DNA from 2 places in the Pseudocitrobacter sp. CD920760 genome. Region 2 is predicted to be linked to the other one. Evidence: predicted binding sites of a transcription regulator. Region 2 holds the regulator's gene; the other holds the start of a gene.
The links. The regulator PurR, encoded in region 2, represses purine synthesis genes. The targets are predictions, from matches to a motif close to CANGCAAACGTTTGCNTG.
Positions count from the first base shown of each region.

Region 1 (6,122 bases), 1.4 Mb from region 2:
TGGTACTTTACGGGCTTTAACGAGCCGGAAGCCTTGCTGGTGCTGATTAAAAGCGATGACACTCACAACCACAGCGTGCTGTTTAACCGTGTTCGCGACCTGACGGCGGAGATCTGGTTTGGTCGCCGCCTGGGTCAGGATGCGGCCCCGGAAAAGCTGGGCGTTGACCGCGCGCTGGCCTTCAGTGAAATCAACCAACAGCTGTTCCAGTTGCTTAACGGTCTGGACACGATTTATCACGCGCAGGGTGAATACGTCTGGGCCGATGAAATTGTCTTCACCGCGATGGACAAACTGCGCAAAGGTTCGCGCCAGAATCTGGTGGCCCCGTCCACAGTGATTGACTGGCGTCCGCTGGTGCACGAAATGCGTCTGTTCAAATCGGAAGAAGAGATTGCCGTGATGCGCCGCGCTGGCGAAATCAGCGCGCTGGCGCATACGCGCGCGATGGAAAAATGCCAGCCGGGGATGTTTGAGTACCAGCTCGAAGGGGAAATTCTGCACGAGTTTACCCGCCACGGCGCGCGCTATCCGTCTTACAACACGATTGTTGGCGGCGGCGAAAACGGCTGCATTCTGCACTACACCGAAAACGAATCCGAACTGCGCGATGGCGAACTGGTGCTGATTGACGCCGGTTGCGAATACAAAGGCTACGCCGGTGATATCACCCGTACCTTCCCGGTGAACGGCAAGTTTACCCCGGCGCAGCGCGCTATTTACGACATCGTGCTGGAATCGCTGGAAACCTCGCTCAAACTCTATCGTCCAGGCACCTCTATACAGGAAGTGACCGGCGAAGTGGTGCGCATCATGATTACCGGACTGCGCGATCTGGGTATTCTGCACGGTGAGATCGATGAACTTATCGCGGAAAACGCCCATCGCCCGTATTTCATGCACGGCCTGAGCCACTGGCTGGGGCTGGATGTGCATGACGTCGGCGTTTATGGTGTGGACCGCTCGCGCGTACTGGAACCGGGCATGGTGTTAACCGTGGAGCCTGGCCTGTATATCGCGCCAGATGCGGACGTTCCGGCGGAGTATCGCGGCATTGGTATTCGTATCGAAGATGACATTCTGATAACCGCAGACGGTAATGAAAACCTGACCGCCTCGGTGGTCAAACGCGCGGACGATATTGAAGCGCTGATGGCGGCGGCGCGTCGCTCATGAGCCTGATTATTGTCGGTGGTGGGATGACCGGCGCGACGCTTGCGCTGGCGGTGTCGCAGATGACCGGCGGGCGCTTGCCCGTGCATCTGATTGAAGCGGCGGAAGTCGATTCTTTGCAACATCCGGGTTTTGATGCCAGGGCGATTGCGCTGGCGGCGGGCACCTGTCAGCAACTGGCGAAAGTTGGTATCTGGCAGGCGATATCGAACTGTGCGACGGCAATTCATACCGTTCATGTGAGCGATCGCGGCCATGCCGGGTTTGTCACGCTGGAAGCAGAAGATTATCGCCTGCCAGCGCTGGGTAACGTGGTCGAACTGCATGATGTCGGGCAACGCCTTTTCGCGCTGCTGCGTAAAGCGCCTGGCGTGACGCTGCATTGCCCGGCGCGCGTTTCCCGCGTCAATCGCACTCAGGATGCCGTGAGCGTCACGCTTGAAAGTGGCGAAACGATCAACGGGCAGATGTTGGTGGCAGCCGACGGTTCCCGCTCAGCGCTGGGTGAACAGTGCGGCATTAGCTGGCAACAAGAGCCGTATCAACAGCTTGCCGTTATCGCCAACGTCACTACCGCTGTGCCGCATCAGGGGCGCGCATTTGAACGCTTCACCGCGAATGGCCCGCTGGCGATGCTGCCGATGTCACAAGGTCGCTGCTCGCTGGTATGGTGCCATGCGCTGGAAAATCGTGATGAGGTGATGGGCTGGTCGGACGAACGTTTCTGCAATGAACTTCAGCAGGCGTTTGGCTGGCGCTTAGGACGCATTACACAGGCTGGCGCACGTAATGCGTATCCGTTGTCTCTCACCACGGCCACTCGGGCGGTATCACACCGTCTGGCGCTGGTCGGTAATGCGGCGCAGACGCTGCATCCGATTGCCGGGCAGGGATTTAACCTTGGCCTGCGCGACGTCATGTCGCTGGCGGAACTGCTGGCGCAGGCGCATGACGCGGGTCAGGATATCGGCAGCTATGGGCTGCTGTGTCGTTATCAACGTCAGCGCGCGGACGATAAAGCCGCCACTATCGGTGTGACCGATGGTTTAGTGCATCTGTTTGCCAATCGTTGGGCCCCGCTGGTTGTTGGGCGCAATGTCGGTTTAATGGCGATGGAATTATTTACCCCGGCACGCGATGTGCTGGCGCAGCGTACGCTGGGCTGGGTAGCCCGTTAAGGAGTCAATGTGCAGAGTGTAGATGTCGCTATCGTTGGCGGTGGAATGGTGGGCCTGGCGGTTGCCTGTGGTTTACAGGGCAGCGGGCTGCGCGTCGCGGTGCTGGAACAGGCATTGCCCCAGCCGCTGGCTGCGGATGCGCCTCCGGCGTTGCGTGTGTCGGCTATCAATGCGGGTAGCGAAAAATTACTCAACAAGCTGGATGTATGGTCCGCAATTCTTGCCCACCGCGCCAGCCGCTATCACGGCATGGAAGTGTGGGATAAAGACAGCTTCGGGCGCATCGCCTTTGATGATAAAAGCCTGGGCTACGGTCATCTCGGCCATATCGTTGAGAACGCGGTGATCCACAACGCGCTGTGGGAAAAAGCGCAGCGTTGTCAGGATATTACCTTAATGGCTCCCGCTGAACTTCAGCAGGTTGCCTGGGGGGAGAACGACGCATTTCTGACGCTGAAAGATGGCGCGATGCTGACGGCGCGTCTGGTGGTGGGTGCCGATGGCGCAAACTCCTGGCTGCGTAATAAAGCGGATATCCCGTTAACCTTCTGGGATTATAAACATCACGCGCTGGTGGCAACCATTCGCACCGAGGAACCGCATGATGCCATCGCCCGTCAGGCATTCCATGGCGAAGGTATTCTGGCCTTCCTGCCGCTTTCCGACCCACATCTTTGCTCGATAGTCTGGTCGCTGTCGCCGCAGGAAGCTGAACGGATGCAGAAGGCCGATGAGCCTACTTTTACCAAAGCGCTCAATATCGCTTTCGACAATCGCCTCGGTTTGTGTACGCTTGAAAGCGAGCGTCAGGTTTATCCGCTGACCGGGCGTTACGCGCGTCAGTTCGCCGCGCACCGTCTGGCGTTAGTTGGCGATGCGGCGCATACCATTCATCCGCTGGCGGGGCAGGGCGTTAACCTGGGCTTTATGGATGCGGCGGAACTGATTGATGAAGTTCGTCGTCTGCACGCGCAGGGTAAAGATATCGGTCAGCATTTCTATCTGCGCCGCTATGAGCGCAGCCGTAAACACAGCGCCGCGATGATGCTTGCCGGCATGCAGGGGTTCCGCGAACTCTTCGCGGGCGAGAACCCGGCGAAAAAACTGCTGCGCGATATTGGCCTGAAACTGGCGGATACCTTGCCTGGGGTTAAACCGCAATTGATTCGTCAGGCCATGGGGCTGAATGACCTCCCGGAGTGGCTTCGTTAACTGCGTCACACTTCTTCTCCCGGCGCTCTGCCGGGAGATCCTTCCTCTCGTTTGAAATATTCTAATTTCACGCCTTTTTTCGCATTAGTTTTTCTAATTCAGCGTTTTTGAGATAACGAAAAACACGCCTCGTTTTCCGCACTAAATATGGTTTTATGCTAAATGCTTGCGCATGAATGTTAATTATATGTGGTGCTATTCGCATTTTTATAGCGAATAACTCTGTAAGCTTTTTGGCTGATTTTGACCATAAGCTAATCTGATGACCCGTCTTTGCTTATGGTTTACTGCCGATTTCGGTGGTAAGTTCAGGCAAAAGAGAACGTTTGCGTCGGGGCCTGTTCGCGGTGTCGACGCCGGGTTTTTGTAATGGAAAGTGGTTGGCTTTGCTTACTCAACGAGGACAAGATGGCACAACAAACGCCTTTGTATGATCAACACGTGCAGTGCGGCGCGCGAATGGTGGATTTCCACGGCTGGATGATGCCGCTGCATTACGGCTCGCAAATTGATGAGCACCATGCGGTGCGCACCGACGCCGGGATGTTTGATGTGTCGCACATGACCATCGTCGACCTGCACGGCAGCCGCACCCGCGAGTTTCTGCGCTATCTGCTGGCAAACGACGTTGCCAAACTGACGAAACCCGGCAAAGCGCTTTATAGCGGCATGCTAAATGCCTCGGGCGGCGTGATTGACGACCTTATTGTCTACTACCTCACCGAAGATTATTTCCGCCTCGTCGTAAACTCCGCCACCCGCGAAAAAGACCTCTCCTGGATCACCCAACACGCTGAACCTTTCGCCATTGAAATCACCGTTCGTGATGACCTGTCGCTGATTGCGGTACAGGGGCCAAATGCCAAAGCAAAAGCCGAAACCCTGTTTAGCGATGAACAGCGTAAAGCCGTTGAGGGCATGAAGCCGTTCTTTGGCGTACAGACGGGCGATCTGTTTGTGGCCACCACCGGCTATACCGGTGAAGCAGGATACGAAATTGCGATGCCGCGCGAGAAAGCTGCCGATTTTTGGCGCGCGCTGGTTGAAGCGGGTGTAAAACCGTGTGGTCTGGGCGCACGCGATACGCTGCGTCTGGAAGCCGGGATGAATTTATACGGCCAGGAGATGGATGAAGGTATCTCTCCGCTGGCGGCCAACATGGGCTGGACCATTGCCTGGGAACCCGCCGACCGCGACTTTATCGGTCGTGAAGCGCTGGAGATGCAGCGTGAAAAAGGCACCGAGCAACTGGTTGGCCTGGTGATGACCGAAAAAGGCGTGCTGCGCGGCGAACTGCCGGTGCGTTTCACCGACGCTCACGGCAACGCGCTGGAAGGCGTGATCACCAGCGGGACATTCTCCCCGACGCTTGGTCACAGTATTGCGCTGGCACGCGTGCCAGAAGGCATTGGCGAGACGGCCATCGTGCAGATTCGTAACCGTGAAATGCCGGTAAAAGTCACCAAACCTGTTTTTGTGCGCAACGGCAAAGCCGTCGCGTAATTCCCCCCTTTTCTGGAGATTTTTTGATGAGCAACGTACCTGCAGAACTGAAATACAGCAAAGAACACGAATGGCTGCGTAAAGAAGCCGATGGCTCTTACACCGTGGGCATCACCGAACACGCACAGGAATTACTGGGCGATATGGTGTTTGTTGACCTGCCTGACGTCGGCGCGACCGTTGCCGCGGGCGATGACTGCGCAGTGGCGGAATCCGTAAAAGCGGCGTCCGACATCTACGCGCCAATCAGCGGTGAAATCGTCGCGGTTAATGATGAACTGAGCGACTCGCCGGAGCTGGTCAACAGCGAACCGTATGCGGGCGGCTGGATCTTCAAAATCAAAGCCAGCGACGAAGCGGAAGTTGCCGCGCTGCTGGATGCGACGGCCTACGCAGCACTGTTAGAAGACGAGTAACCGTTTTTCTCCCTCTCCCTCAGGGAGAGGGCCGGGGTGAGGGTGCCAATGTGTCCCTTACCCTATCCCTCTCTCCAGGGGAGAGGGCATTCTAAAATCACCGCACGTTTCAGGAACCATCGCTCATGACACAGACTTTAAGCCAGCTTGAAAACCGTGATGCTTTTATCGAACGTCACATCGGGCCGGACGCTCAGCAACAGCAGGAGATGCTGAAAACGGTTGGCGCGGATTCATTAACTGCACTGATTTCCCAAATCGTGCCGAAAGATATCCAGCTTGCCACCCCGCCGCAGGTGGGCGACGCGACGACAGAATTCGCCGCACTGGCGGAGCTGAAAGCGATTGCCGGACGCAACAAGCGCTTTAAGTCTTACATTGGCATGGGCTATACCGGCGTTCAGCTGCCGCCGGTTATCCAGCGCAACATGCTGGAAAACCCTGGCTGGTACACCGCGTACACCCCTTATCAGCCGGAAGTTTCGCAGGGCCGCCTTGAGTCGCTGCTGAACTTCCAGCAGGTCACGCTGGATCTGACCGGCCTGGATATCGCCTCCGCCTCTCTGTTGGATGAAGCGACTGCCGCCGCCGAAGCGATGGCGATGGCAAAACGCGTCAGCAAACTGAAAAATGCCAACCG
Region 1 is NZ_CM173490.1:4,315,772-4,321,893, reverse strand. Features, by position in the region: gene pepP (Xaa-Pro aminopeptidase) at 1-1,176, shown strand, start outside; gene ubiH (2-octaprenyl-6-methoxyphenyl hydroxylase) at 1,173-2,351, shown strand; gene ubiI (FAD-dependent 2-octaprenylphenol hydroxylase) at 2,361-3,563, shown strand; gene gcvT (glycine cleavage system aminomethyltransferase GcvT) at 3,972-5,066, shown strand; gene gcvH (glycine cleavage system protein GcvH) at 5,093-5,482, shown strand; gene gcvP (aminomethyl-transferring glycine dehydrogenase) at 5,608-6,122, shown strand, end outside.
Region 1: the regulator PurR is predicted to act here: its motif matches at 3,879-3,896, upstream of gcvT (glycine cleavage system aminomethyltransferase GcvT).

Region 2 (6,122 bases):
ATCACAAAATGCGGCTCACTGGCGTTAGCGATATGGCGCACGGAGGGGAGGCAGCCGTTCGGGAAGATGTATTTGTTAATCCACGGATCGACGTTCAGGTCCGTACGTTTTGAACCGATGGTGTGCAACAGGAATAAACCGTCTGGTTTCAGGTTTCTGTCCACCACAGAGAAATAGGTGGCGTAGTTTTTTGGCCCGACGTGTTCAAACATGCCGACGGAAACGATGCGGTCAAACTTATCGTGCAGATCACGGTAGTCCTGAAGCAGAATGGTGACGTCCAGTCCTTCACAGCGCTGTTGCGCCATTTTTTGTTGCTCAGCGGAAATGGTTACGCCGACCACGCTCACGCCATAGTGCTCGGCCATGAACTGAGCCAGCCCGCCCCAGCCGCAGCCAATATCCAGCACGCGCATACCGGGCTCAAGTTTCAGTTTCTGGCAGATCAGATTGAGCTTCGCCTGCTGGGCCTCTTCCAGAGTCTGGGCATCTTTCCAGTAGCCACAGGAGTACTGCATAAAGGGATCCAGCATGCGGCTGAAGAGATCGTTGCCAAGATCGTAATGCTCTTTACCCACCATCCAGGCGCGTTTTTTACTTTGCAGATTAAACAGACGGGCCGCCGCGATGCGCAGCGTATCTTTCAGGTGGCGGGGCAGTTGATTTTCCAGTCCAGCACGCAGGACTTTCTGGAAGAAAATATCCAGACGCTCGCATTCCCACCAACCGTCCATATAGCTTTCGCCTAGCCCCAGAGAACCTTCCTGCAATACGCGCTTAAAAAACTGGGGATTTTTGACCTGCAAGTCTGCGGGGGCGTTACCGTTAATTTCAATGCCTGCCCGGCTTAACAGTTCGTTGGTGATGCGGTACCAGTCATCATTCGGTACGCTAACTTCTTCTATACACGATGAGCTCATAGCTTCTCCATCCCGACCCGGTGATCAGAACCTTAAAACAGCGTAGACGCTTTTTAGAGTTTGTGAGAAATCTCACGGAACTTCCGTGAGCCTGCTATCCGACGTAGCACAGAGGAAGGGAGATTACCCTTGCCGAAAAGACCATCCCTGGGGAACCGGGAGGCGTCCTGCTCCCGTTAACAAGTAATAACTATCGTAATTATGTGACACCGATTCAGTATAGGACGCAAAATCTACTGATTCAATCAAAAATCTTAGCAAACTAACTACGAGTTAATAACATTGATATTCATGATGTTAGGCACGAGACGTTTCTTCAGCTGAATTTTCCTCTGCGCCAGCCTGCATCTTATAGCCAATCCCGGCGAGAACGACGGTGGCGACCATTACGCTGGTGGTGGCCAGCAGCGGGGCGGCAATCAATGAAGAAACCACCAGGCTTGCGAGGAAGCAAAGACCTAATTGCAGCGTATTCTGTAATGCTGCCGCGCGGCCTGTTGCCTGAGGGAATGGACGCAGCGCGCGCGCCACGACGATCGGGTAAATCGCGCCGTTAGCCATTGCCATCACGCAGAATGGAATCAGCAGCGCGATGAGCGACACATGTGCGGTGAGGCCGACGCCCCAGGTGGCAAGTACGCTTACCGCAAACACCATTAGCAACCACGGTAACAGTTTCCCGCCATCCCATTTTTGCAACGCGGCTCGGCAGCCATAACCGCCGACCAGGAACGCGATAGTCTGTGGGACGTAGCTCAGGCCAATCACCGTTGGGCTGTAGCCCATGGCATTGAGAATAAATGGCGAACCGGTCAGCCAGGCAAAGAAGCTGGCGGAGCAGGCGGCGTAGATAAGTACGTTGCCGCGATAGTCCTGACTGCGCAGGAGTTTCATAAAGGTCAGTTTGTTTTCACTGACCGCGTTCTTTTTATGTGCGGGTTTCAGGCGCAGGGCCGGAATCATCAACATAACGGTGATGATAAACAGGGTGGCAAAGATGGCCTGCCATTCAAAATGATGCAGGATCCAGCTTCCCAGTAACGGTGCCAGCGCCGGAGAAAGCCCGACCAGCGGCATGATGGTGGCAAAAATACGGTTAGTCCGCTGTGCCGGAAAATAATCCGTCACCATAGCCTGCCAGGTCACTGCCGCAGCGCAGACTCCAACGGCTTGTACAAAACGCAGAATCAGCAGGGTGGTGGCATCACGAACCCACAGCATACCCAGACAGCCAAAGGCGAAGATGGTCAGACCAATCAGCAGAACAGGCTTGCGGCCATAACGATCTGAAAGCGGCCCCCAAAGCAGCTGCGCGAGAGCAAACCCGGCAAGGAACAGACTCAGGCTGGCGCTGACAGCCGCTGCCGGCGTTTGGAGATCGTTTTGAATCACGGCGAAGGCCGGAAGATACATATCGGTGGCCAAAAAGCCTAATACGCTCAGGCCGGCGAGCCAGACTAAAAATCCTTTCCCAGGTTGCATAAAAACGCCTTTTCTTGTTTTGGAAGAGGCTGAGAGTGTAGAGAGTGAAATTTGCCTTGTGAAACGCTAATATTTGCGTGTTGGTTTCAAAAAATTTGTGAGCAGAAAATGTGGTCTGAATATTCACTGGAAGTCGTGGATGCCGTTGCGCGGAATGGCAGCTTTAGTGGCGCGGCAAATGAGCTGCACCGTGTACCTTCTGCAATCAGTTATACGGTACGTCAACTGGAGGAGTGGCTGGCGGTTCCGCTGTTTGAACGTCGCCACCGGGATGTAGAATTAACCCCCGCCGGGGCATGGTTTTTGAAAGAGGGGCGTTCTGTTATCAAAAAAATGCAGATCACCCGTCAGCAGTGTCAGCAAATTGCTAATGGCTGGAGAGGGCAGTTGGCCATCGCGGTGGACAATATCGTAAAACCAGAGCGCACCCGACAGATGATTGTCGATTTTTATCGCCACTTCAGTGACGTAGAGCTGTTGGTGTATCAGGAGGTATTTAACGGGGTGTGGGATGCACTGGCGGATGGGCGCGTTGAGTTAGCGATTGGCGCGACGCGCGCGATTCCCGTGGGGGGGCGCTATGCGTTTCGCGATATGGGCATGCTGAGCTGGCAGTGTGTGGTAGCCCGTACGCATCCGCTGGCGCAGATGGCGGGGCCGCTCAGTGATGACGTGTTGCGCAACTGGCCGTCGCTGGTGCGCGAAGATACGTCACGTTCGTTACCTAAACGTACTACCTGGTTACTGGACAACCAGAAGCGGGTCGTGGTGCCTGACTGGGAATCGTCAGAAACCTGCTTATCCGCAGGATTATGCGTTGGCATGGTACCAGAGCATTTTGCGCGACCGAAGATAGATAAAGGTGAATGGGTTGCTCTGGAACTGGAAAACCCGTTTCCCGATGCGGCCTGTTGTCTGACCTGGCAGCAAAACGACAGTTCACCGGCGCTAAGCTGGTTACTCGAGTATTTAGGGGACAGTGAAACGCTGAACAACGAATGGTTGCGAACGCCCGATTCGAGCGTCCGCAAAGAGGCTTAACGGCGGTAATCGCGGAACGGGCCGTCGGCCACGGAACGGCGTTCAATCAGGCGCGGGTGCACTTCAATGGACTGCGACTCTTCGCGTTTACTGACAATTCGGTCCATCAGCATATTGAAGGCGGTTTCCCCGAGGGAATCCTTCGGCTGGTGGATGGTGGTCAGCGCCGGGGTAAAGAAACGCGAGTTGCGCACGTTGTCGTAACCAATCAGCGAGATATCCTGCGGCACGCGCAGCCCCATTTCGTCTGCGGCGCACAACGCGCCCATCGCCATGACATCGCCACCACAGAAGATAGCGGTAGGGCGCGGATTCTGGGACAGTATTTGCTGCATCGCGCGATAGCCGGATTCCGGTTCGAAATCGCCCTGCACAATCCAGTTTTCCGGCACCTTGATCATCATCTCTTCCATGGCTTTCATAAAGCCAGCCAGACGACCTGCGCCGGTATTGCGCTCCAGCGGGCCTGGGATCACGCCAATTTCGCGATGCCCACGTTCCACCAGATAACGACCAGCCATATAGCCGCCTTCGAAGGCGTTATCGATAACTGAGTCGGTAAAGTCAGCTTTCGCTTCGCCCCAGTCCATAACCACCATCGGAATATGACGGTACTCTTCCAGCATCTGCAGCAGCGAATCCGGATATTCGGAACACATCACCAGCAGGCCGTCCACGCGCTTCTGCGCCATCATGGAGAGATACGCGCGCTGTTTTTCAAGGTTGTTCCACGCATTCCCGAGGATCAGGGTATAGCCTTTCTGGAAGCAGTTCTTCTCAACGGCTTCAATAATTTCTGCAAAGTAGGCAGCTTCACTGCTGGTCGCCAACAAACCAATGGACTTGGTGTGATTGACCTTCAGGCTACGGGCCACGGCGCTGGGAGAGTAGTGCAATTCTTTGATTGCCGCCCACACCGCTTCACGCGTCTCTTCGGCGACAAAACGCGTCTTGTTAATCACATGTGATACAGTTGTAGTGGAAACGTTTGCGCGCTTCGCTACATCTTTAATAGTTGCCATTCCATCTCACTCCAGACCCGGGCCTGCCCCTGATCGATTCAATACGAAAACGTTTGCCTTCACTCACCCTGGCGCAATGTTATAAATTGCGGTTCGCCGGGAAAACGACACAGGACGACAGGAGGGGGTCAATGGCCGATACACTTTTTAATAAGCGTCGAATTTTGTCTTATCTTTGCCAAAAGTGGAAGCGCAAAATCGGTTATTGCGTGAAATCCGGGAAGATTTTTGCGAATAAGTGTGCAAAAATGACATAGCTCACTTTTGGTGTGGGGATAATAAGGAGAAAAATTGATGAGTACCGAACTGAAGATGTCAATTACCACCACGGTTATTACGCTGGCGCTGATCGTGGCTGCCGCGCTGACCGCCGTCCTGCATTAACCCATCCTAAAGGGAGAGGCTGCTCTCCCTCTCTGAGATTGTTATCAATTCAGCAAAAATATTTTGCTAATTTGTTCACTTCTGTTTTTTTGTGATTGATGTCATGCTTTTGCTATCTGTTGTCACGCCGCCCTGCGTTTGCGGCAAACCGGAGTCAAAGCATGAAAGTGAATTATCCCTTACTGGCGTTAGCCGTAGGCGCATTCGGGATAGGTACCACCGAATTTTCGCCGATGGGGCTATTACCCGTTATTGCCAAAGGGGTTGATGTCTCGATTCCTGCCGCAGGTATGTTGATCAGCGCCTACGCCGTAGGTGTCATGGTTGGCGCGCCGCTGATGACGCTGCTACTCTCACATCGCGCACGCCGCAACGCCTTAATTTTCCTGATGGCGATTTTTACCCTGGGTAACGTCCTTTCTGCTATCGCCCCGGATTACACCACGCTGATGCTGTCACGCATTATAACCAGCCTCAACCACGGCGCGTTCTTTGGTCTGGGGTCGGTGGTTGCCGCAAGCGTGGTGCCAAAACATAAACAAGCCAGCGCGGTAGCGACCATGTTTATGGGGTTGACCATCGCCAATATCGGTGGCGTTCCGGCGGCCACGTGGCTTGGGGAGACCATCGGCTGGCGCATGTCGTTCCTGGCGACGGCAGGGCTGGGCGTAATTGCAATAATCGGCCTGTGGTTGTCGCTGCCGAAGGGCGGGGCGGGTGAGAAACCAGACGTGAAACGTGAACTGTCGGTGCTGGTACGCCCACAGGTATTGTCTGCGTTGCTCACGACCGTACTGGGCGCTGGGGCGATGTTCACGCTCTATACCTACATTTCTCCGGTTCTGCACACCATCACGAATGCGACGCCTGCCTTTATCACATTAATGCTGGTACTGATTGGCGTGGGCTTCTCAATCGGTAACTATCTTGGCGGTAAATTTGCTGACCGTTCAGTGAGCGGTACGCTGAAAGGTTTTCTGCTGCTGTTGATGCTGATTATGCTGGCGATCCCGTTCCTGGCGCGTACGGAAATCGGCGCGGCGTTCAGTATGGTGGTGTGGGGCGCGGCGACCTTTGCGGTGGTGCCACCATTGCAGATGCGCGTAATGCGTGTTGCGCACGAAGCGCCGGGGCTCTCTTCTTCGGTAAACATTGGCGCGTTTAATCTCGGCAATGCGCTGGGTGCCGTAGCTGGTGGCGCGGTGATCTCCGGTGGACTGGGTTACAGCTTTGTGCCGGTAATGGGGGCGATTGTGGCAGGGTTTGCGCTGCT
Region 2 is NZ_CM173490.1:2,901,211-2,907,332, reverse strand. Features, by position in the region: gene cfa (cyclopropane fatty acyl phospholipid synthase) at 1-920, opposite strand, end outside; gene punC (purine nucleoside transporter PunC) at 1,218-2,402, opposite strand; gene punR (DNA-binding transcriptional activator PunR) at 2,511-3,443, shown strand; gene purR (HTH-type transcriptional repressor PurR) at 3,440-4,465, opposite strand; gene cydH (cytochrome bd-I oxidase subunit CydH) at 4,760-4,849, shown strand; gene AC1MKH_RS13565 (MFS transporter) at 5,011-6,122, shown strand, end outside.